DNA from 3 places in the Pantoea sp. sgz302252 genome. Region 3 is predicted to be linked to each of the others. Evidence: predicted binding sites of a transcription regulator. Region 3 holds the regulator's gene; each other region holds the start of a gene.
What was found. The regulator CRP, encoded in region 3, controls carbon source genes, mostly activating them, when cyclic AMP is high. The targets are predictions, from matches to a motif close to ATGTGANNNNNNTCACAT.

Region 1 (7,622 bases), on a different contig from region 3:
ACATTCGGAGCCCAAACTTCACTGTCTTTGCCACCTGTGTTGCTTTCGCAACTGGAAGACTACCGTGATGATCAGGTCTGGTTTGGCATTCGCCCAGAGGCGATTTCGCTCGCCCGCGAGGGCGATCCTGAAGCTCAATCAGTCCGAATCGCTAATGTTGAACGCATGGGCAATGAAGATTTGTTGCATTTCGATATCGGCGAACTGCGCATGATTTTACGCGTGAACGCCACTGTCGACTGGGCTCCTCAACCCGGCGAGCACATTCGCGTCAAATTCAATCTCAATGCCGCTTACCTGTTTGGAAAGGCGGATGAAGAAAATTTGGCCCTTCGTTGATGAATAAATAACAGAGTTAACTCAGCGTGCCCGCAGCCACACTCGCCGATGGGGCGCTATTTGGGAGGTTTTATGTGTGCAAAGAAAGTCACGGTACTGGTCATTGGCGCGGGTGCTCGCGGTGAAATCTATTCCCGCTATGCGTTGGAACATCCAGACAGAATGCAGGTTGTGGCGGTAGCCGAGCCTCGTGACAACTATCGTCAACAGTTTGTCGAGCAGCATCAGATTGCCGGTGACAACGTGTTTACTGACTGGCATGAGGCTGCTTCGCGTCCACGTATGGCCGACGTTGTGCTTATCTGTACGCAGGACTCAATGCACAAAGCCCCTGCGCTTGCTTTTGCTGAACTCGGTTACCACATCCTTCTTGAGAAGCCGCTCGCTCCGACACCGGAAGATTGCGAAGCCATCATCGATGCGGTGAAACGCAATCATGTTCTGCTGGTCGTCGCGCATGTGCTGCGCTATACCCGCTATACCCAAAAGTTGAAATCGTTACTGAATGAAGGTGTTATCGGCGACATCCTCAGCATGCAGCATCTGGAACCGGTTGGTTACTGGCATCAGGCACACTCCTTCGTACGAGGTAACTGGCGGAATGAGGCGCAATCGTCATTTATGCTGCTGCAAAAGTCCTGTCACGATCTCGACTGGATCCGCTACATCATGGGAGATAGCTGCAGTCAGGTCAGTTCCTACGGCAGCCTCAGCCACTTTGTTGCGGAAAATCAGCCAAAAGGGGCTGCCGATCGCTGTCTTGACTGCCAGGTTGAAGCGACCTGCCCCTGGTCCGCCTGCAAAATCTATCTTGGCGACGACCCTAAATGCACCCCGCATTTCCGCCGGGTATTGACCGCAAATCCAACGGAAGAGAACGTTCGCCAGGCCCTTCGTGACGGCCCTTATGGCCGCTGTGTTTACCGCTGCGATAACGATGTCGTCGATCACCAGGTCGTTAATTTCCGCTTTGCTCATCAGCAAACGGTGACTTTCACAATGACGGCCTTCACTAAAATGGAAGATCGCCAGACGCGCCTGTTTGGCACCCGCGGCTACCTTGAGGGCAATGGCAAAACTATCCGTGTGTTCGATTTTCTGACGGACCACGAAACAGTACACACCATTGATGACATTCCGGACGGGACGCAAACGCAGATGGGGGGTCACGGTGGCGGAGACTATTATCTGATGGATAAATTCATTCATGCGGTCATGGCAGGTGACCAGAGCTTGATCCTTTCCGGTCCGGATGAAGCGCTGGAGAGCCATCTGATGGTGTTTGCTGCCGAGCGTTCGCGCAAGGAAAACAGACTGATTGATTTGTAACACCTGAGGAGACGCGGCATGTTTTACGGCATTGATATTGGTGGCACTAAAACGGAAATCGTTGCCTTTGATGACGAAATGCAGATTCGTTGGCGCAAGCGCGTCGCCACACCCGTTCAGGACTACGAGCTTTTTTTGTCCACTTTCTCTTCCCTTATCGATACAGCCGATTGGGCGACAGGTGAAGAAGGAAAAATAGGCATTGGTATGCCTGGACTGATGGACAGGCAAACTGGCGAACTGTTGTCTTCAAACGTCCCGTGCCTGACCGGACGCCGTATCGTCGACGATCTCATCGATAGAGTGAGTCGACCGATTGCGGTGGATAACGATTGCTGCTGCTTCGCACTTTCTGAGGCCCACACTCAACAGGCTCGCCAGTACCCACGCATTTTTGGGGCGATCATTGGCACCGGGCTCGGCGGCGGATTGGTTATCGATGGTCAGCTCTATCGGGGTCGTAATCGCATGGCCTGTGAGTTCGGTCATTTGCCTCTCGCTGCACAATTTTCCCGGCGCTATCAATTGCCTGAGCTTGCCTGCGGTTGCGGTCTGAGTGGCTGCGTGGAGCGCTACCTCTCAGGTCCAGGCTTGCTCGGGTTGCACCGCCACTTTAGCGGTAAAACAGTCACTATGGATGCGTTGTGGGAAGGCTATCAGCAGCAGGAGCCGCAGGCGATGGCCACCATTACGGCGTGGGTGGATATGCTCGGGGGAACACTTGCACAACTGCAGCTGATTCTGGATGTCGACGCCTTCGTGCTGGGGGGCGGTGTTTCAAATGTAGAAGCGATCTACGCCTTACTCCCACAGGCGATGAAACGCTATTTATTCCCAGGTCTGGAGCCCGCCAAAATCTTGCCTGCAGTACACGGTGCCAGCAGCGGCGTTCGCGGAGCAGCCCTGTTGCAAGCAGAGCAATATGCGCTGCAAAGCTAGAGGAACAGGGAAGCCCTTGCTTCCCCTCAGATTGCTGACAAAGAAGGAAAAAGCGTGGTTTTTCCTTCTTTGTGGTGAGCAGCCGAAAATCAATGAATTGATTTTCCTTATTTTTTGTTCGGTCGCTAATGACAAAACTGCACTCGTTAGAGGTTTGTCATCAGTCTCAGGGGAAGCCCTTGCTTCCCCTGTTCTTCTGCTGCATTACTCATCAGCGAGTACCACCTCTACGCCCATTTTGTCCAATGCCTGCCGATAGTGATCCGGGATCCCCGTGTCGGTTATCACCCGATGGATCTCCTCAACCTCGCGAATCATACAGAAGCTCTTACGGCCGAACTTACTGGAATCAGCAACAACCGTTATCTCCTGCGCGACCTGACACATCACCCGATTAAGATGTGCCTCACCCGGGTGCGGCGTGGTGATCCCGGCGTCAAGGCAGAAACCATCTACCCCCAGGAAAAGCTTATCAAAACGGTATTGCCGAAGTTGATGTTCGGCCGACGGCCCATACAGTGAGAAGACACTCTGACGGACATTCCCTCCCAGCAACATCACATCCATACGCTCAAAATTAGCCAACTCCCAGGCGATGTTGAGGGCGTTAGTCATCACCACCAGATCGCGGCGATTTTTGAGATAAGCGGGAATGAGCGTCGTCGTAGAACCTGAATCGAGGATTAGCGTGTCTCCATCTTTAACGAAACTGGCCGCTTTTTCCGCAATCTGCGATTTAACGTCGCGGTTTAACCGATCTTTATCCTGCAGTGGGCGATCAAAGGCAAAATGATGATTCAGCACCGCACCACCGTAAGAACGCATTGCGCAACCTCTCTGCTCCAGATAGCGCAAATCGTTGCGGATCGTCACGCTGGAAACGCCAAAACGGGCACTGAGCGGCTCAACCCGCACACTCCCCTGATCGCACAGCAAATCGATAATCTGCTCGCGACGTTTTACGCTATCTAACATTGCTTACGCTCCATAACAGTTGCAAAAAGCTTCTCTTTTTAGCGTTAAAACGCTTTCGTTATCTTTCGAATATATTACATCAGAAGCCATTTGGTGAATTTGTGAACACACCAGCACCCTGCCTGTTGCGTTTAAACCGTCAACATTCTTTCGGTTTGTACAAACCGAAAGAGCAAAAACGAAAAAATGAAAGAAATAAGGTTAGCATCGGCCACCTCCATTAGGGGTTCGAGCAAGAAGATCGAAAGTCGCAGATAAAAAAACCCGCGTTAAGCGGGTTTGTTGCAGATGTTGAAGGCCATCACATTTTTTACATTTCGTTCACTATTGATTCACCAGCACAACCTCAACGCCGAGTTTGCGCAGCCCTTCCAGATACTCTTCAGGAATGCCCTCATCAACAATGATCATATGGATCCTCGGAGTATCAACTATCTTGTGCAGGCTCGAACGGTTAAATTTGCTGGAGTCTGTCACGACAATGATTCGTTCTGCGACTTCACACATTTTGCGATTGAGACGAGCCTCATCTTCGTTGTGAGTGCTGACACCACGCTCAAGATCAATGGCGTCCACCCCGAGAAACAGCGTATCAAAATGATAATTTTGCAACGACTGCTCTGCCTGATCGCCATAAAACGACTGTGACTGGCGACGAAGATGTCCGCCGGTCATCAACAGCTCAACCCCTTCGGCTTCCAGTAGCGCATTGGCGACGTTCATGCCATTTGTCATAGCAATAACATCAGTATGGTGGCGCATCAGTCGCGCGATCTCGTACGTTGTGGTCCCTGAGTCAAGAATGACCCTTTGACCTGGCTGAATCAGGTCTGCTGCTGCTCGCGCGATACTGCGTTTAAGAGCAATATTGAGCGTGCTTTTATCCTCAACGGAAGGTTCCGTTGAGGGCATATGGCTGTCACAAATCAGTGCTCCACCATAAGCCCGCACCGCAATACCCTGTTTCTCCAGAAACGCCAGGTCATTACGGATAGTGACCGTCGACACATTAAAGTCGGCCGCAAGGTCATTAACCTGCACGCTACCCTGTTGACGCAGCCGCTGGATAATCTGCTCTCGCCTTTCACTGGTACCGGGCACACGCTTATCGGCAGCGATCTCAGCACTTTTCATAAGATGGTCCTTACCTTAATTCTTTCGTTTCATTTCGTTTTATCTATTAACGCCTTTCCTTTAACAGAATGCAAGTCTGAACCGGCGTGTAGATACCGTAATCCCGAGCCACTTGCTTTCGTTGCGTTTCTTTTGTGAAACAGATCGCACGGCCAGAACCTTTCGTTTTATTTTTGGAAACGCTTAATGCAGTATCAATGAAAACAAAACGAAAGATAATTATCCAATTCATCAATAGTGGAGAGGAAAGTGAAACATTTAACTGACCTGGTTGGCCTTCATAAGCAAGGTGCCGGAAATGGAATTTATTCGATCTGTTCCGCACATCCTCAGGTGCTAGAAGCCGCTATCCGCTTCGCACGCGATCACGGCACGCCTTTGCTGATTGAGGCGACCTCAAACCAGGTCGACCAGTTCGGCGGCTATACGGGCATGACCCCAAAAGATTTTCGTCATTTCGTCGTGGGATTAGCGGCAAAACTCGGCTACCCGGAAGAGCAGCTCATACTAGGAGGCGATCATCTGGGGCCAAACCGTTGGCAGACAGCCCCTGCCGAAGAAGCAATGGAACATGCAGAGACGTTGATTCAAAGCTATGTTGCCGCCGGGTTTAAAAAAATACACCTCGACTGCAGTATGTCCTGCGCTGATGACCTCACGCCGCTGACCGATGAGATTGTTGCCGCACGCGCTGCTCGCCTGGCAAAAATCGCTGAAGCAACCAGCTTAGAAACGTTCGGTGTTTGCGATTTGGTGTATGTCATTGGCACCGAAGTACCGGTACCCGGCGGGGCTCATGAAACCCTCAACACACTTGAAGTCACCACGCCACAGGCTGCACAAGCCACGTTGCGAGCGCACTTTAGTGCCTTCGAAGAACAAGGGTTAAGCAATATCTGGTCGCGTATTATCGGCCTGGTTGTCCAACCGGGTGTCGAATTCGATCATACCCATGTCATCGATTATCTTCCGGAAAAAGCTATTGCACTCAGCAGGATGGTTGAAGACTTCGATACCTTAATCTACGAAGCACACTCCACTGACTACCAGACACCGCAAGCACTGAAGCGTTTGGTCCTCGATCACTTTGCCATCTTAAAGGTCGGCCCGGCATTAACCTTCGCCCTGCGTGAAGCCCTCTTTGCGCTGGCGAGTATGGAAGAAGAGCTGGTGCCCGCCCGTGCCTGTTCCAGACTGCGTGAAGTGCTTGAAAACGTTATGCTTGATAAACCCGGTTATTGGCAGAGTCACTACCACGGCGACAGTCATGCCCGCCGTCTCGCTCGCGGATATAGCTACTCAGATCGAGTGCGTTATTACTGGCCGGACAAAGAAATAGATGAAGCATTAGCGCACCTCGTACGCAACCTGGCGGATGAGGAATTGCCTCTTCCGCTTATCAGCCAATATTTGCCCATTCAGTACACGCGTGTGCGAGAAGGCCAACTTGCCGCCACACCGCAAGCCTTAATCATCGACCATATTCAGGATGTGATACGTCAGTATCACGCCGCCTGTCAGGGTAAAAATGAAGGATGACGTTATGCCAAATATTGTCTTAAGCCGTATTGATGAACGTTTAATTCACGGGCAGGTCGGCGTTCAGTGGGTAGGATTTGCTGGCGCCAACCTGGTACTTGTCGCGAATGATGAAGTCGCGGAAGACCCGGTCCAGCAAAATCTGATGGAAATGGTCCTGGCGGAAGGTATCGCCGTACGTTTCTGGTCGCTGCAGAAGGTTATCGACAACATTCACCGCGCGGCCGATCGCCAAAAAATCCTGCTGGTTTGTAAGACACCAGCAGACTTCCTGAAACTGGTCGAAGGCGGCGTTCCCGTTACCCGAATCAATGTCGGCAATATGCACTACGCCGACGGTAAGCAGCAGATTGCCAAAACAGTCTCCATTGATGCTGGTGATATTGCGGCATTCCGCGCCCTGAAAAACGCGGGTGTTTCCTGCTTTGTCCAGGGCGTGCCAACAGAACCCGCTCAGGATCTGTTTAAACTTCTCTGAAGGAGATAGCGATGGAAATCAGTTTGTTGCAGGCAGCCGCACTGGGCATTCTCGCCTTTATCGCGGGCCTGGATATGTTTAACGGCCTGACCCATATGCACCGCCCGGTGGTACTGGGTCCGCTAGTCGGCCTGATTCTGGGCGATCTGCACACCGGTATTCTCACCGGGGGAACCCTGGAACTGGTCTGGATGGGTCTGGCCCCACTGGCCGGCGCTCAGCCACCTAACGTGATCATCGGCACCATTGTCGGTACGGCATTTGCTATCACCACTGGCGTGAAGCCAAATGTTGCCGTCGGTGTGGCCGTTCCGTTTGCCGTGGCGGTACAAATGGGCATTACCTTCCTGTTCTCAGTCATGTCAGGTGTGATGTCGCGCTGCGACCGTATGGCGGCTAACGCGGATACTAACGGCATTGAACGGGTGAACTATCTCGCATTGTTAGCCCTTGGGACGTTCTATTTTCTCTGCGCCTTCCTGCCAATCTACTTCGGCGCGGAACATGCGAAAACGGCCATCGACGTACTGCCAGCACGGCTGATTGATGGTCTGGGCGTAGCAGGTGGCATCATGCCAGCCATCGGCTTTGCCGTGCTGCTGAAAATCATGATGAAAAACGTCTACATCCCTTATTTCATTATTGGATTCGTGGCCGCAGCCTGGCTGAAGCTCCCGGTATTGGCTATTGCCGCCGCAGCGTTAGCCATGGCGCTCATCGATCTGCTCCGTAAAGATCCGCAACCCGCGGCTAATCAGGCTCCGCAAAAAGAGGAATTCGAAGATGGCATCTAATCAAACAACACTGCCACCGGCCGCAGAGGGCGAGCAGACACGCCTCACCGGCGTTAACGAAAACATCTATGAGGATCAGCAGCTCGGCGCGGAGC
Region 2 (7,622 bases), on a different contig from region 3:
GATAGACATTCTGGCTGAAGTCCATCCGATGCACGCCGTCTTCATGATGATGACTGTTGCGCGTATTGCCTTGCGCCAGCGGATTATTCACCGAAAGGGCAATGCTGTAATCCAGCGTGTCTGCAGTGGTGTTTTCAATTTCGATATCAAAAAAAGCTGCCGGAATGCTGGAATTTTTATCATCACCAGGAATAAAGGGGTTAAAACCCACCAGGCTGACGTTGCCGGGAAATCGCGCATCAAAAAACTGAACCTTGCCGAAAGGATAATTACCGCAAAAGGTGTTTTCTTTAAAATGCGGCATACCCGCGAGCGTTTCACTATCAGGGCCAAAACCAAATCCGGCATGCATTTTCTTTAACCGTTTGCTCAAATGGTAATTGCCCGTCAGTCGCTCCTGAATAGGACCATGAAGAACTCTGGCATCTACACATTCCCCCTGTTTACTGGCTTTAACAGCAATATGGCTATAGCCGTTATTACGCCCTTTATCTGGATGGTTAAAAATTTCCCAGTCAACAAGTCGGCCATTCCCCGCAAGGCTGATACAACCAGCGCCAATCCCCCCCATGGGCAAAGCAATTTCACGAGTATGCGAAGCGGTATAAACTTTCATTTTTACTCCTCACCTTATTCCGTGGTGCGTTCTCTCAACGCCATAACAATCTCTTCGCAATGGCTTTCTATTAATTCGTAGCGAATCAGGAGAAAACTCATGGAGATAAACAAGGCACCAGGCAGTAAGGTAAAGGCTATATTAATACCGTTTGCCGCAGTTGTGGTCTGTTCTACATTAGGTATATAACCAACCCATGCCAGAATGAAGCCGGTCAATGCCCCACCTACAGCACCTGAAAATTTAAGCTGGAACATATTCAATGAGAAGATCATGCCTTCTGCACGCTTGCCATTTTTCCATTCGTTATATTCAATGGTATCCGGCAACATTCCACCCAGCGTGACTCCCAGAATGCCCAGAAAGAAATTCGGGATACAGTGCAAAATAATCGCCCATGATACGGGTAATAAGGTCACAAACCACAGCAGACAACAAGCAGAACCTAAAAGAATGGCAGACCCCATGCACAGCTTTTTCTTGCCTAATCGTCGAACAAATACCGTGGCAAAAACAGCCCCAATAACTGTGACAAAAGTTGATGCACCAAGGAATGTCGCCATCGCGGCTTCACTGTGAAAGAGGTATTTAAAATAATAGAGACCGAATCCCACGCGGGCTGAAATGACGAAATTAAAACAAATCCAGAACCCCATCAGGATAACCAGAGGACGATTATGTTTTATCAGCCAGAGATAAAGTGAGGCGGAGTGGCGTTCTTTATTTCCAGTAATATAGTTTTCTTTCACATTCGCAACAGTAAGCATTGCCGTAGCAAAAAAGAAAAGGGCATAGCAACCTGCCACCATCGACCAGTTATCTTTGAAGATCAACAGTAAAGGGATCGTTATCAGACTGGCAATCCATTGGCCAACCATCGCCCCGGAGCGCGTTGTAAAAACAAGACGGTTACGCTGCTGCGGATCTTTAGTCACCACTGTCGCTAATGCGAAAAGAGGGACATCAAAACAAGTAAATGCCGTACTTAACAAAAAGTATGTGATATAGGCATAAATAACTTTTCCTTGTAGGGAAATATCCGGCACAGAGAAAGTTGCAAACAGAGCAATGCTCCCTACCGTCGCGCCCAGTACCAGATAAGGTTTAAATTTCCCATACCGGGTATGCGTATTATCAATCAATACTCCCCAGATAAGATCCGAGGCGGTATCCCAGATACGAGTAACTAAAAATAGCGTTCCCACCGTTTGGGCAGGCAGGCCAACATAATCGGTATAGTACATCATCAAAAATGTGACGATCATGATAAAAATAAAGTTGTCACCTGCGGCACCCAACGTATAACTCACTAACGTTCGCCGAGACACTTTATCCATTGCACTGACACTGTAACCGCTGCTCATTTTAAACTCCTTCTTTACTGGTACAGCTAAATCCAGAGTAATGAAATGAAATCCATAAACTTACGCTATCTTTCGAATCACAGCCTAGCACGGTCAACAATACGATAAATGGTTTTGTTTTGTTTCTGTGAGTGTGATCGTCATTCAATAAAAAAGAATATTGAAAACAAAACGAAAGCCTCATAAAAATAAAAAGAAGGGAATGAAAATAAATGGGGGAAACAAGGAAGGACAGTTATCACGATTGACGCTGACAGGCGCTGCGTCAGCGTCAGAAAATGTTTGTTTATTCGTCGAGCAGCACCACTTTGCCCACGTAAGGCAGATGGCGATAACGCTGAGCGTAATCAATCCCGTAGCCGACAACAAACTCATCAGGAATGGAGAAGCCGACGAATTCTACCGGCACGTCGACTTCACGGCGGCTTGGCTTATCCAGCAGCGTACAAATCGCCAGAGACTTCGGCTCGCGCAGGCTGAGGATTTCACGCACTTTTGACAGCGTGTTACCGGAATCGATGATGTCTTCAACGATCAACACATCTTTGCCGCGAATATCTTCATCGAGATCTTTGAGGATTTTCACATCACGGGTGGTCGACATACCGCTGCCGTAGCTGGAGGCCGTCATAAAATCGACTTCATGGGAGACGTGCACTTCACGGCACAGGTCTGCCATAAACATAAATGAGCCACGCAGCAGGCCAACCAGCACCATCTCGCTGCCGCTGTCCTGATAACGTGCGGTAATGTCACGGCCCAATTCGGCAATACGCGCTTTGATCTCCGCTTCCGGGATCATCACTTCAACAGTCTGTTTCATTTCACTAACCATCTGATTTCAGAGATAAATCTCTCAACCCCGTAGCCACTGGTCTACGGCATTGATCGGCAAGCCATGCAGTATACCAGCAAATCGATTTCTTCGGTGAATGAGATAATAAAGCTCATTTTGCGATTCCGATCACATTTGTTAAATCCTATACTTAATTGCTACTAAAAAATTAACAACTTAATAGGTGTGCTTTCTATGGCGGAAACAAAACCACAACAGACCGGGCTTCTGGTGAAGCTGACGGCGCTGTTTGCAGCCTTCTGCGGGCTGTATCTGCTGATCGGGGGAATCTGGCTCGTCTCGCTGGGCGGCTCCTGGTACTACCCTATCGCCGGGCTGGTGATGCTGGCGGTGACCACGATGCTCTGGCGCGGTAAGCGTGCTGCACTCTGGCTCTATGCGCTGGTACTGCTGACGACCATGATTTGGGGTGTCTGGGAAGTCGGCTTCGACTTCTGGGCGCTGACACCGCGCAGCGACATTCTGGTGTTCTTCGGCATTTGGCTGATTCTGCCGTTTGTTTCGCGTCGCCTGATTGTGCCTTCTGCAGGCGCGGTCGCGGCACTGGTGGTGGTTCTGCTGATTACCGGCGGCATCCTCACCTGGGCAGGCTTCCACGACCCACAGGAAATCAACGGCACGCTGAGCACTGATGTGACGCCTGCCGCGCCGATTTCTCAGGTAGCCGATCAGGACTGGCCAGCTTATGGCCGCAACCAGGAAGGTCAACGCTGGTCACCGCTCAAGCAAATCAACGCCGATAACGTGCACCAGTTGAAAGAAGCCTGGGTATTCCGTACCGGCGACCTGAAGCAGCCGAACGATCCGGGTGAAATCACCAATGAAGTGACGCCGATTAAAGTGGGCGACATGCTTTACCTCTGCTCCGCTCACCAGCGCGTGTTCGCGCTTGATGCTGCAACAGGGAAAGAGAAGTGGCATTTTGATCCACAGCTCAACACCAACACCTTCTTCCAGCACGTGACCTGCCGTGGTGTTTCTTACCATGAAGCCAAAGCGGATAGCGCGCCCACTGACGTGGTGGCGGATTGTCCGCGCCGCATCCTGCTGCCGGTGAACGATGGCCGTCTGTTTGCGCTGAATGCCGATACCGGCAAGCTGTGTGAAAGCTTCGCCAACAAAGGCGTGCTGAACCTGCAGACTAACCAGCCAGTGACCACGCCAGGCATGTATGAGCCGACGTCACCGCCGATCGTTACCGACAAAACCATCGTCATTGCGGGTTCCGTCACCGATAACTTCTCAACCCGTGAAGCCTCTGGCGTGATTCGTGGTTTTGACGTTAACACCGGTAAGCTGCTGTGGGCGTTTGACCCAGGCGCGAAAGATCCCAATGAAATCCCTAATGACGAACACAAGTTCAGCCTGAACTCGCCGAACTCGTGGGCACCTGCCGCGTATGATGCGAAGCTGGATCTGGTGTATCTGCCAATGGGTGTGACCACTCCCGACATCTGGGGCGGTAACCGCACACCAGAGCAGGAACGCTATGCGAGCGCGATTGTGGCGCTGAATGCCACCACCGGGAAACTGGCGTGGAGCTACCAGACCGTTCACCACGATCTGTGGGATATGGACCAACCGTCTCAGCCGACGCTGGCGGATATCACCGTTGACGGTAAAACCGTGCCAGTCGTTTACGCTCCGGCGAAAACCGGTAACATCTTTGTGCTCGACCGTCGTAATGGTCAACTGGTGGTGCCTGCCCCAGAAAAACCCGTGCCACAAGGCCCAGCCAAAGGCGATCGCCTTAGCCCAACGCAGCCGTTCTCCGATCTGAGCTTCCGTCCGAAGAAAGATCTGAGCGGAGCGGATATGTGGGGCGCGACGATGTTCGACCAGCTGGTCTGTCGCGTGATGTTCCACCAGCTGCGCTATGAAGGCATCTTCACTCCGCCGTCAGAGCAAGGCACGCTGGTGTTCCCGGGCAACCTGGGGATGTTTGAGTGGGGCGGTATTTCCGTCGATCCGAACCGTCAGGTTGCTATTGCTAACCCGATTGCCCTGCCGTTCGTTTCACGCTTGATGCCTCGTGGCCCTGGCAACCCAATCGAGCCGCCTAAAGATGCGAAAGGTTCAGGAACAGAAACCGGTATTCAGCCGCAGTACGGCGTACCGTTTGGCGTCACGCTGAACCCGTTCCTGTCTCCGTTTGGCCTGCCGTGTAAACAGCCGGGCTGGGGTTATATCTCTGCTCTGGATCTGAAAACCAACCAGATCGCGTGGAAAAAACGCATCGGTACGCCGCAGGACAGCCTGCCGTTCCCAATGCCGTTTAAACTGCCGTTCAATCTGGGGATGCCCATGCTGGGTGGCCCGATTTCCACCGCCGGTAACGTGCTGTTTGTTGCGGCCACTGCGGATAACTATCTGCGCGCCTACAATATGACTAACGGTGACAAACTGTGGGAAGGCCGTCTGCCAGCCGGTGGCCAGGCAACGCCGATGACCTATGAAGTGAATGGCAAGCAGTACGTAGTCATTTCTGCGGGGGGTCATGGTTCGTTTGGTACCAGGATGGGCGACTATATTGTGGCTTACGCTTTGCCAGATGAAGCGAAATAAAAAGGAATTGCCCGGCGGCGCTACGCTGGCCGGGCCTACAACATAGTCAAACATGAGCGCATGTTCAAAACTGTAGGCCGGGTCAGGTGCTAGCCGCCACCCGGCTTTTTTTTACACCGTAAACCCAAGCATCATCCCCGTATCTTCATGCTCTAACAGATGGCAATGCGCCATATACATATGTTCTTTCGATGCTTCATGGTCAAACTTCACCAACACTTCGCTCACCGCGCCTTCGACTCTCACCGTATCTTTCCAGCCCGCGCGATGCGCTGCTGGCGGCTTGCCATTCTCGGACAAAATTCGGAACTGCGTGCCGTGGATGTGGAACGGGTGCAGCATCATGTCGCCCTCACCGGATATCGTCCAGCGCTCAAACTGACCGCGGCTGGCTGCAAACATCGGGTTCGCCATATCGAAGGCTTTGCCGTTAATGCGGTTGGCGTTATGGAAATCAAAGCCTTTGCCACCGTGATTCATATGGCCCATGTTGCCGTGATCCCTCTGCATTCCACCATGGCCCATCATCTGCCCATCATCCATCCCGCCCATGGCCTGATCGCCATACTTCTTCATCAGCGCCTGCATGCCCATCATGTCGAGCATCGGGTCCATCGACAGCAGTAGTTTGCGCTGCGTGAGCCCTTCAAGTGTTGTCAGGGCTGGCAGCGTTGCGAGGCTATCCGGCAGCGTCGCCGAAGCAGAAATTTGCACTGGCTGAATGCGCATCACCGGATGAGGCTTATCAAACGGCGCAACCGCCATACCCATCTGATTCACTGGCAATGTCACCAAATCGAAAGCTTTCCCGTCGCTGATGTCCACCAGCACTTCAAAACGTTCGCCCATCAGCATCGGCAGTTCGTTCAGTTTCACCGGTTCGACGAGCAGGCCGCCGTCACTGGCAATCACATACAACGGACGATTATCACTGGCCGCCAGATTCAGCGAGCGAGCGTTACAGCCATTAAGCAAACGCAGGCGCAGCCAGCCTTTTGGCGCGGCGTGTTGGGGGTAAATCGCACCGTTGGTCAGCAAGGTGTCACCGAACCAGCCGACAGCGGCGGTCATGATATCGAGCTGGTAATCCACTTCACCCGCATCGGTAAAGCGTTTGTCCTGAATAATCACCGGCACATCATCAATGCCCCACTGCTTGGGCAACAGCAGTTTATGAATTTGCGGATCTTCAATCAGCACTAACCCGGCAAGCCCCATCGCCACCTGATGCCCGGTTTTGCCATGCTGATGGGGATGGAACCAGCAGGTTGCGGCTTGCTGGCTCGGCGTAAACGTCACGCTTCTGGATGCGCCGGGCTTGATAACGCCCTGCGGGCCGCCGTCAACCTCACCAGGGATTTCAAGCCCATGCCAGTGAACGGTTGTCTCTTCTGCAAGCTGGTTGCGGATATCTACCGTCACCGCCTTGCCCTGTTGCAATTGCAAAGCAGGCCCCAGCAGGTTGCCGTTATAGCCCCACGTTGTCGCAGTTTTCGTGCCGAATTGAGATTTTCCGCTTTGCACCGTTAGCGTGATGCGATTGTGGGCATCGGGGGTGAGCAAAGTGGGGATCGGTAAAGGTGGACGTTCGGCGGCCAGAACGCTACGACTCCATAACGGTAAAGCGCTGGCGACCCCGACGGCGGCGGCTAATTTGATAAATTCACGACGTTGCATCTTCACTCCCTTTTGACAACTGGCGATTAAATGAGCTTAAACCCTGCCCTTACCGGAAGGTCAAGAAGAATCCCTTAATAAAGCCCTGCGCAGGCCTGAGAAGTGTGCTAACGTTGAATTTCGTGGATGCAATGGTAATTAAAATGAAGACGTTTTTCAGAACTGTGGTACTCGGTGCTTTGCTGGCAATTTCCTCTAATAGCTATGCGTTAAGCGAATCCGAGGCCGAAGATATGGCCGATCTGACGGCGGTGTTTGTGTTCCTGAAAAACGACTGTGGTTACCAGAATTTACCGAACCAGCAAATTCGTCGTGCTTTGGTCTTTTTTGCTCAGCAAAATCAGTGGGATCTCAGCAACTACGATACCTTCAACATGAAAGCGCTGGGCGAAGACAGCTATCGTGATCTCAGTGGCATCCGCATCCCGACCTCAAAAAAGTGCAAAGCGCTGGCCCGTGATTCCCTGAGCCTGCTTGCCTACGTCAAATAAGCCCCACTGAACTCACCTTGCTGAAATAACGACCGTGCATCCACGGTCATTGT
Region 3 (7,622 bases):
TGCTCGATGAACCGACCAACCACCTGGATCTCGACATGCGTCAGGCCCTGACCGAAGCACTGATTGAGTTTGAAGGCGCGCTGGTCGTGGTGTCGCACGACCGCCACCTGCTGCGTTCGACTACCGATGACCTCTATCTGGTGCATGATGCGAAAGTGGAACCTTTCGATGGCGATCTGGAAGATTATCAGCAGTGGCTGACTGACATTCAGAAGCAGGAAAGCCAGCCTGACGAAGCCCCAAAAGACAACGCCAACAGCGCCCAGGCGCGAAAAGATCAGAAACGTCGCGAAGCAGAGTTACGCACGCTGACCCAGCCGCTGCGCAAAGAGATAGCCCGTCTGGAAAAAGAGATGGAAAAACTCAATGCAAAACTCGCCGCCGCTGAAGAAAAACTGAGTGACAGCGAACTGTATGATCAGGCTCGTAAAGCAGAACTGACGGAGTGCCTGCAACAGCAGGCCAGCGCAAAATCCGGGCTGGAAGAGTGCGAAATGGCCTGGCTGGACGCCCATGAACAACTGGAAAAAATGCTCCAGGAAGACTAAATAAGTTCAACAAAAGCCTACCGCGCCTCGATTTCATAAGCATGAAACTGAGGTGGCGGTATAGTAGACAGGATTTTCATCACAACAGCGTAACAGTATGGCCCAGATCACCCCTGTAGAATTTGAAGTCCCACCCGAAGAGAACGACACTTTTGTGCCGATGAAAGGCGTACGCAACTGCCACCTGCAGACCATGCTGCCGCGCCTGATCCGCCGCAAAGTGCTGTTCACGCCGCACTGGCAGCGCCTGGAACTTCCGGATGGTGATTTTGTCGATCTGGCCTGGAGTGAAAATCCGAATCAGGCGCGTCACAAACCGCGTCTGGTCGTGTTTCACGGCCTTGAAGGCAGCCTTTACAGCCCTTATGCTCATGGCCTGATCCATGCGGCACAACAGCACGGCTGGCTTGGTGTGGTGATGCATTTTCGCGGTTGCAGCGGCGAACCGAACCGTAACGATCGTATTTACCATTCCGGTGAGACCGAAGATGGCACCTGGTTCCTCTCCTGGCTGAAGCGTGAATTTGGCGAAGTGCCTACGGCGGCGGTCGGCTACTCGCTGGGCGGCAACATGCTCGGCTGCCTGCTGGCCAAAGAAGGCGACGCGACGCCGCTTGATGCCGCAGTGATCGTTTCCGCGCCGTTTATGCTCGAAGCTTGCAGCTACCACATGGACAAAGGCTTTTCCCGTGTTTATCAGCGCTACCTGCTGAATCTGCTGAAGGCCAATGCCTCACGCAAGCTGAAGGCTTATCCTGGCACGCTGCCGGTCGATCTTAAGCGTTTGAAAAGCGTTCGCCGTATCCGCGAGTTTGACGATTTGATTACGTCGAAAATTCACGGGTTCGCCGATGCCATCGACTATTACCGCCAGTGCAGCGCCATGCCTGTACTGAGCCAGATAACCAAACCGACGCTGATTATTCACGCCAAAGACGATCCCTTTATGGATCACCACTCCATTCCCGCGCAGGAAGAGCTGCCGAAAAATATCCAGTATCAGCTCACCGAATACGGCGGGCATGTTGGCTTTGTCGGCGGCACGCTGCGTCATCCCGAAATGTGGCTGGAAAAACGCATTCCAGACTGGCTAACCCGTTTTCTTGGAGCTATCGCATGATCATTCCCTGGCAGGATCTGGCTCCCGAAACGCTGGAAAACCTGATAGAAAGCTTTGTGTTGCGCGAAGGCACCGATTATGGTGAACATGAACGTTCGCTCGAAGATAAAGTCGCCGACGTCAAACAGCAATTGCAAAGCGGGGAAGTCGTTTTGGTGTGGTCCGAACTGCACGAGACCGTCAACCTGATGACCCGCACTCAATTTCGCGGCTGACTCTACTCATTACCACTGCTTACCCAGGGAGTCGTTATGTCTGCCAAATACCCGGTGATTGCCGTGACCGGCTCCAGCGGCGCGGGGACCACCACCACCAGCCTCGCCTTTCGTAAGATCTTTGCTCAGCTCAATTTAAACGCCGCCGAAGTCGAAGGGGACAGCTTTCATCGCTACACCCGCCCTGAAATGGACATGGCAATCCGTAAAGCACGCGACATGGGCCGCCATATCAGTTATTTCGGCCCGGATGCCAACGACTTCGGTTTGCTTGAACAGACGTTTATCACCTATGGCCAAAGTGGCAGCGGGCAGTCGCGCAAATATCTGCATACCTATGATGAAGCCGTGCCGTGGAATCAGGTGCCAGGCACTTTCACGCCCTGGCAACCGCTGCCGGAACCCACCGACGTGCTGTTCTACGAAGGGTTACACGGGGGCGTAGTGACGCCTCAGCATGATGTGGCAAAGCATGTTGATTTGCTGGTTGGCGTAGTCCCGATTGTGAACCTGGAATGGATTCAGAAGCTTACGCGTGACACCAGTGAGCGTGGGCATTCTCGTGAAGCGGTGATGGATTCCGTGGTTCGTTCCATGGAGGATTACATCAACTTCATCACGCCGCAGTTCTCACGCACGCATATCAACTTCCAGCGCGTGCCCACGGTAGACACCTCTAACCCGTTTGCCGCTAAAGGCATTCCGTCGCTGGATGAAAGCTTTGTGGTTATCCATTTCCAGAATCTGGGCGACATCGATTTCCCCTGGCTGCTGGCGATGCTGCAAGGTTCGTTCATTTCACACATGAACACGCTGGTTGTGCCGGGAGGGAAAATGGGGCTGGCGATGGAGTTGATCATGACACCGCTGGTTGAGCGGTTAATGGATAGCAGAAGGTAAACTGCAAAACCTTCTCTTGCGAGAAGGTTTTTAGTGTTTGCTCCCTCGCCCCGTGGGAGAGGGTTGGGGAGAGGGCATCAGGCCGCACACATTTAAGCCTCAACCACCTCAAACGAATGGGTGATCTTCGCGGCTTTCTCAAGCATCAGCGCCACAGAGCAGTACTTTTCTGCTGACAAATCCACCGCGCGAGAGACCGCCGCTTCTTTCAGATCTTTGCCCGTCACGATGAAGTGCAGATTAATGTGCGTAAACATACGTGGCGCTTCTTCACGACGCTCGGAGGTGAGCTTCACTTCGCAGTCTTTCACGTCATGACGCCCTTTCTGCAAAATCGACACCACGTCGATAGCGCTGCAACCCCCAGCCGCCATCAGCACCATTTCCATCGGGCTCGGTGCTTTGTCTCCAGAGTTACCGTCCATCAAAATTTGGTGGCCAGAAGCAGACTCGCCCAGGAAGGTTAAACCCTCAACCCATTTCACACGTGCTTGCATAATTTTTAACTCCGAAGTTGCCATTTTCCTCTCAGATTACGCGCACATAACAAAACTCGCAACGGAAGGAGATGTGCGTCATGCTGAAGCGAGACACCAGGAGACACGCAGCAAAAGCTATGCTAAAACAGTCGGGATGCTACAGTCATGCAGTGAAGTGCTGTGTGCACGCAGAGGACACCACATTACAGGCTGCTGCATAATTCGACAGCCGACTTCCCAGGCACAGGGAAGGATACGATTGCAAAGCCAGCGGCAGTATCGTGTCTGCCACTGGAGACAGCTTATAACAGAGGATAACCGCGCATGGTGCTTGGCAAACCGCAAACAGACCCTACCCTTGAATGGTTCTTGTCTCATTGCCACATTCATAAGTACCCATCGAAGAGCACGCTGATTCACCAGGGTGAAAAAGCAGAAACGCTTTACTACATCGTGAAAGGCTCAGTTGCTGTACTGATCAAGGACGAAGAGGGGAAAGAGATGATCCTCTCTTACCTCAACCAGGGCGATTTCATTGGTGAGCTTGGTCTCTTCGAAGAAGGTCAGGAGCGTAGTGCCTGGGTTCGGGCAAAAACCGCTTGTGAAGTGGCCGAAATTTCCTACAAAAAATTCCGTCAGCTTATCCAGGTTAATCCAGATATTCTGATGCGCCTTTCCTCGCAGATGGCTCGTCGTCTGCAGGTCACTTCTGAGAAAGTGGGCAACCTTGCATTCCTCGACGTGACCGGCCGTATCGCGCAGACGCTGCTGAACCTGGCGAAACAACCTGACGCCATGACTCACCCGGACGGTATGCAAATTAAAATTACCCGTCAGGAAATCGGGCAGATCGTGGGTTGTTCCCGTGAAACCGTTGGCCGTATTCTGAAAATGCTGGAAGATCAGAACCTGATCTCCGCCCACGGTAAGACCATCGTCGTTTACGGCACCCGCTAAGCTCGTTAAATGGCGTATTGTTCGCGCAATACGCCATTTTTGTCTCTACCGCTATGTGGCGCAGGCTAATTTATCACCCGGAAATTAACTATGCACTGCGGCAAACCCTGGTGCTCTGTACCCCCGTGGCTATCGGTCTGGTGTTGGGGTATCTCAAATACGGATTGCTGTTTTCGTTAGTTCCCGCCTGCTGCAACATTGCCGGTCTCGATACGCCACACAAACGCTTTTTCAAACGCCTGATTATCGGCGGTTCGCTGTTTGCAGGCTGCAGCCTCGCGGTTCAGTTACTGCTGGAGCAGAGCCTCCCCTTACCGCTGATCCTGACCGTTCTCGCCATGACGCTTGGCGTGACGGCCGAGATAAGTTCTCTGCATGCGCGTTTGCTTCCCGCGTCTCTCATCGCCGCGATTTTTACCCTGAGCCTTGCGGGCAACATGCCAGTCTGGGAGCCGTTGCTGATTTATGCCCTCGGCACGCTTTGGTATGGCCTGTTTAACTGGTTCTGGTTCTGGATGTGGCGTGAACAGCCGCTGCGGGAGTCGCTGAGCCTGCTGTATCGCCAACTGGCGGATTACTGCGAAGCCAAGTACAGCCTGTTGACCCAGCACACCGATCCAGAAAAAGCTTTGCCACCCCTGCTGGCGCGTCAGCAAAAAGCCGTCGACCTGATAACCCAGTGCTACCAGCAGCTGCACATGCTGGCGGCCAATAAGAACCATGATTACAAACGCCTGCTGCGCTCCTTCCAGATGGGCCTTGATTTGCAGGAGCACATCTCCGTCAGCCTGCACCAGCCGGCAGAAGTCCAAAAGCTGGTCGAGCGCAGCCATGCGGAAGCGGTGATCCGCTGGAATGCTCAAACCATCGCCACGCGCCTGCGCGTGATGGCCGATGATATTCTTTACCACCGTTTTCCCCAGCGTTTCTCGATGGACAAGCAGATTGGCGCGCTGGAGAAAATCGCCCGTCAGCAGCCGGATAACCCGGTCGGCCAATTCTGCGTCTGGCATTTCAGCCGCATAGCACGCGTGCTGCGCCTGCAACGCCCGCTCTATCCGCGCGATTTAATGGCCGATAACGAACGCCGTTTGCCGGTATTCGCGGCGCTAAAAAGCTATCTTTCGCTGAAATCGCCCGCCCTGCGCAGTGCCGCGCGGATAAGCGTGATGCTCAGTATTGCCAGCCTGATGGGCACGGCGCTGCATCTGCCCAAACCTTACTGGATCCTGATGACCGTGCTGCTGGTCACCCAAAACGGCTATGGCGCAACGCGGGTGAGGATTTTTCACCGGGCGGCAGGCACGTTGGCTGGGTTGGTCATCGCAGGCATCACCCTGCACTTTCATGCCCCGGAGGGCTATGCGCTGGCGGCGATGCTGGTGATAACCCTCGTGAGCTACCTGATGATCCGCAAAAGCTACGGCTGGGCGACGGTGGGCTTTACGGTGACGGCGGTGTACACCATTCAGTTGCTAACGCTCAACGGCGATCAGTTTATCGTGGCACGCCTCGCCGATACCCTGATTGGCTGTCTGATTGCCTTCGGCGGCATGGTCTGGCTGTGGCCGCAGTGGCAAAGCGGCCTGCTGCGCAAAAATGCCCAGCAAGCGCTGGAGGCCGATCAGGATGCCTTACGTCTTATTCTGAGTAATGACCCGCAAGCGCCAACCCTCGCCTATCAGCGCATGCGTGTGAATCAGGCTCATAACGCACTGTTCAACTCGCTTAATCAGGCGATGCAGGAACCCGGCTTCAACTCGCGCTATCTTGCCGACATGAAACTGTGGGTGACTCACAGCCAGTTTATTGTCGAGCATATTAACGCCATGACCACGCTTGCCCGCGAGCACAACATGCTGACGGAGTCGCTGGCCCAACGGTATCTGGAATCTTGTGAGATTGCGCTGCAACGGTGTCAGCAGCGTCTGGAGTATGACGAAGCAGGTGGAAGTGGAGACGCCAATATTATGGAGTCACTGGATACGCTGTCCCACGGCCCGTTAAGCACCATGGAACAGCATTTACAGCGGATACTTGGCCATTTGAATACCATGCACACCATTTCTTCGGTGGCCTGGCGTCAACGTCCACATCACGGGATTTGGTTGAAACGGCGGACGTAGAAACTCTGCCTGGCGGCGCTTCGCTTGCACAGGCCTACAGACGGGCACATCTCGTAGGCCCGGCAAACGCAGTGCCGCCGGGCGAAACGTCAGCCAACAATCTTTCTGACCGCTGCAGCAAAACGCTTCATCCCTTCATCGATATCAGCGCTCTCAACCACCAGCGACGGCGCGAAACGCATCACATCAGTCCCGGCATTCAGCACCATGACACCTTCATGGGCTGCTGCATGCAGGAAATCACGCGCACGCCCTTTGAACTGAGGCTTAAGCTCGGCACCAATCAGCAAGCCCATACCGCGAATATCGCTGAATACATCCAGTTCAGCGTCAATCTTCTGCAAGTGCTTCACGAACTGCTCACGCTTCGCCTTCACCCCTTCCAGCACTTCCGGGGTGTTGATAATGTCGAAAGCTGTGCCCGCTACCGCACAGGCCAATGGGTTGCCGCCGTAAGTTGACCCGTGTGATCCCACGTGGAAAGCGCTGGCAATCTCTTCCGTGGTCAGCATAGCGCTGACAGGAAAACCGCCGCCCAGGGCTTTAGCGCTGGTCAAAATATCCGGCGTCACGCCGTAGTGCATATACGCGAATAGCGAACCGGTACGCCCCATGCCACACTGCACTTCGTCGAACACCAGCAACGCCTTGTGCTCGTCGCACAGTTCACGCAAGCCTTGCAGAAATTCAGGCGTCGCCGCTGTCACACCACCTTCACCCTGAATAGGTTCAACAACCACGGCGCAAGTATGATCGTCCATTACCGCTTTCACTGCATGCAAGTCATTGAACGGAACATGAATGATATCCGCAGGTTTTGGCCCAAAGCCGTCAGAGTACTTCGGCTGCCCGCCAACCGACACGGTAAACAGGGAGCGGCCATGGAAGGCGTTATGGAAAGCGATGATTTTGGTTTTGAACGGGCTGTGGCGCACGCAGGCATAGTGACGAGCGAGTTTAAAAGCGGTTTCGTTCGCTTCAGTGCCGGAGTTCATAAACGCCACACGCTCAGCAAATGTCGATGCCACCAGCTTACGCCCCAGACGCAGCGCAGGTTCGTTGGTGAAAACGTTGCTGGTGTGCCACAACGTTTCGCCCTGGCTTTTCAGGGTTTCGACGAGTCTGGGGTGACAGTGGCCCAGCGCAGTAACGGCAATCCCACCGGCAAAATCGACATACTCTTTGCCCTGTTGATCCCAGATACGGCTCCCTTTCCCTTTCACCGGGATAAACTCCGCCGGGGCGTAAATGGGCAGGATCACTTCGTCAAAAGTTGC

Region 1: ACLW56_RS20750 (DeoR family transcriptional regulator) is a predicted target of CRP. The motif match lies at 4,849-4,866, and genes of this name have one in related genera.
Region 2: hpt (hypoxanthine phosphoribosyltransferase) is a predicted target of CRP. The motif match lies at 2,933-2,950, and genes of this name have one in related genera.

Annotation. Positions count from the first base shown of each region.
Region 1 is NZ_JBLFJW010000034.1:17,435-25,056, reverse strand. It holds gene ACLW56_RS20770 (sn-glycerol-3-phosphate ABC transporter ATP-binding protein UgpC) at 1-339, shown strand, start outside; gene ACLW56_RS20765 (Gfo/Idh/MocA family oxidoreductase) at 412-1,668, shown strand; gene ACLW56_RS20760 (ROK family protein) at 1,687-2,607, shown strand; gene agaR (transcriptional repressor AgaR) at 2,812-3,582, opposite strand; gene ACLW56_RS20750 (DeoR family transcriptional regulator) at 3,907-4,716, opposite strand; gene kbaZ (tagatose-bisphosphate aldolase subunit KbaZ) at 4,966-6,255, shown strand; gene agaV (PTS N-acetylgalactosamine transporter subunit IIB) at 6,260-6,733, shown strand; gene agaW (PTS N-acetylgalactosamine transporter subunit IIC) at 6,745-7,527, shown strand; gene agaE (PTS N-acetylgalactosamine transporter subunit IID) at 7,517-7,622, shown strand, end outside.
Region 2 is NZ_JBLFJW010000022.1:15,355-22,976, reverse strand. It holds gene ACLW56_RS16470 (GH116 family glycosyl-hydrolase) at 1-616, opposite strand, end outside; gene ACLW56_RS16465 (glycoside-pentoside-hexuronide (GPH):cation symporter) at 631-1,980, opposite strand; gene hpt (hypoxanthine phosphoribosyltransferase) at 2,267-2,803, opposite strand; gene ACLW56_RS16455 (glucose/quinate/shikimate family membrane-bound PQQ-dependent dehydrogenase) at 3,011-5,401, shown strand; gene cueO (multicopper oxidase CueO) at 5,513-7,078, opposite strand; gene ACLW56_RS16445 (YacC family pilotin-like protein) at 7,222-7,569, shown strand.
Region 3 is NZ_JBLFJW010000024.1:72,477-80,098, reverse strand. It holds gene ACLW56_RS17580 (ABC transporter ATP-binding protein) at 1-548, shown strand, start outside; gene ACLW56_RS17575 (hydrolase) at 646-1,668, shown strand; gene ACLW56_RS17570 (YheU family protein) at 1,665-1,883, shown strand; gene ACLW56_RS17565 (phosphoribulokinase) at 1,920-2,783, shown strand; gene ACLW56_RS17560 (OsmC family protein) at 2,876-3,280, opposite strand; gene crp (cAMP-activated global transcriptional regulator CRP) at 3,587-4,219, shown strand; gene ACLW56_RS17550 (YccS/YhfK family putative transporter) at 4,273-6,345, shown strand; gene argD (bifunctional acetylornithine/succinyldiaminopimelate transaminase) at 6,435-7,622, opposite strand, start outside.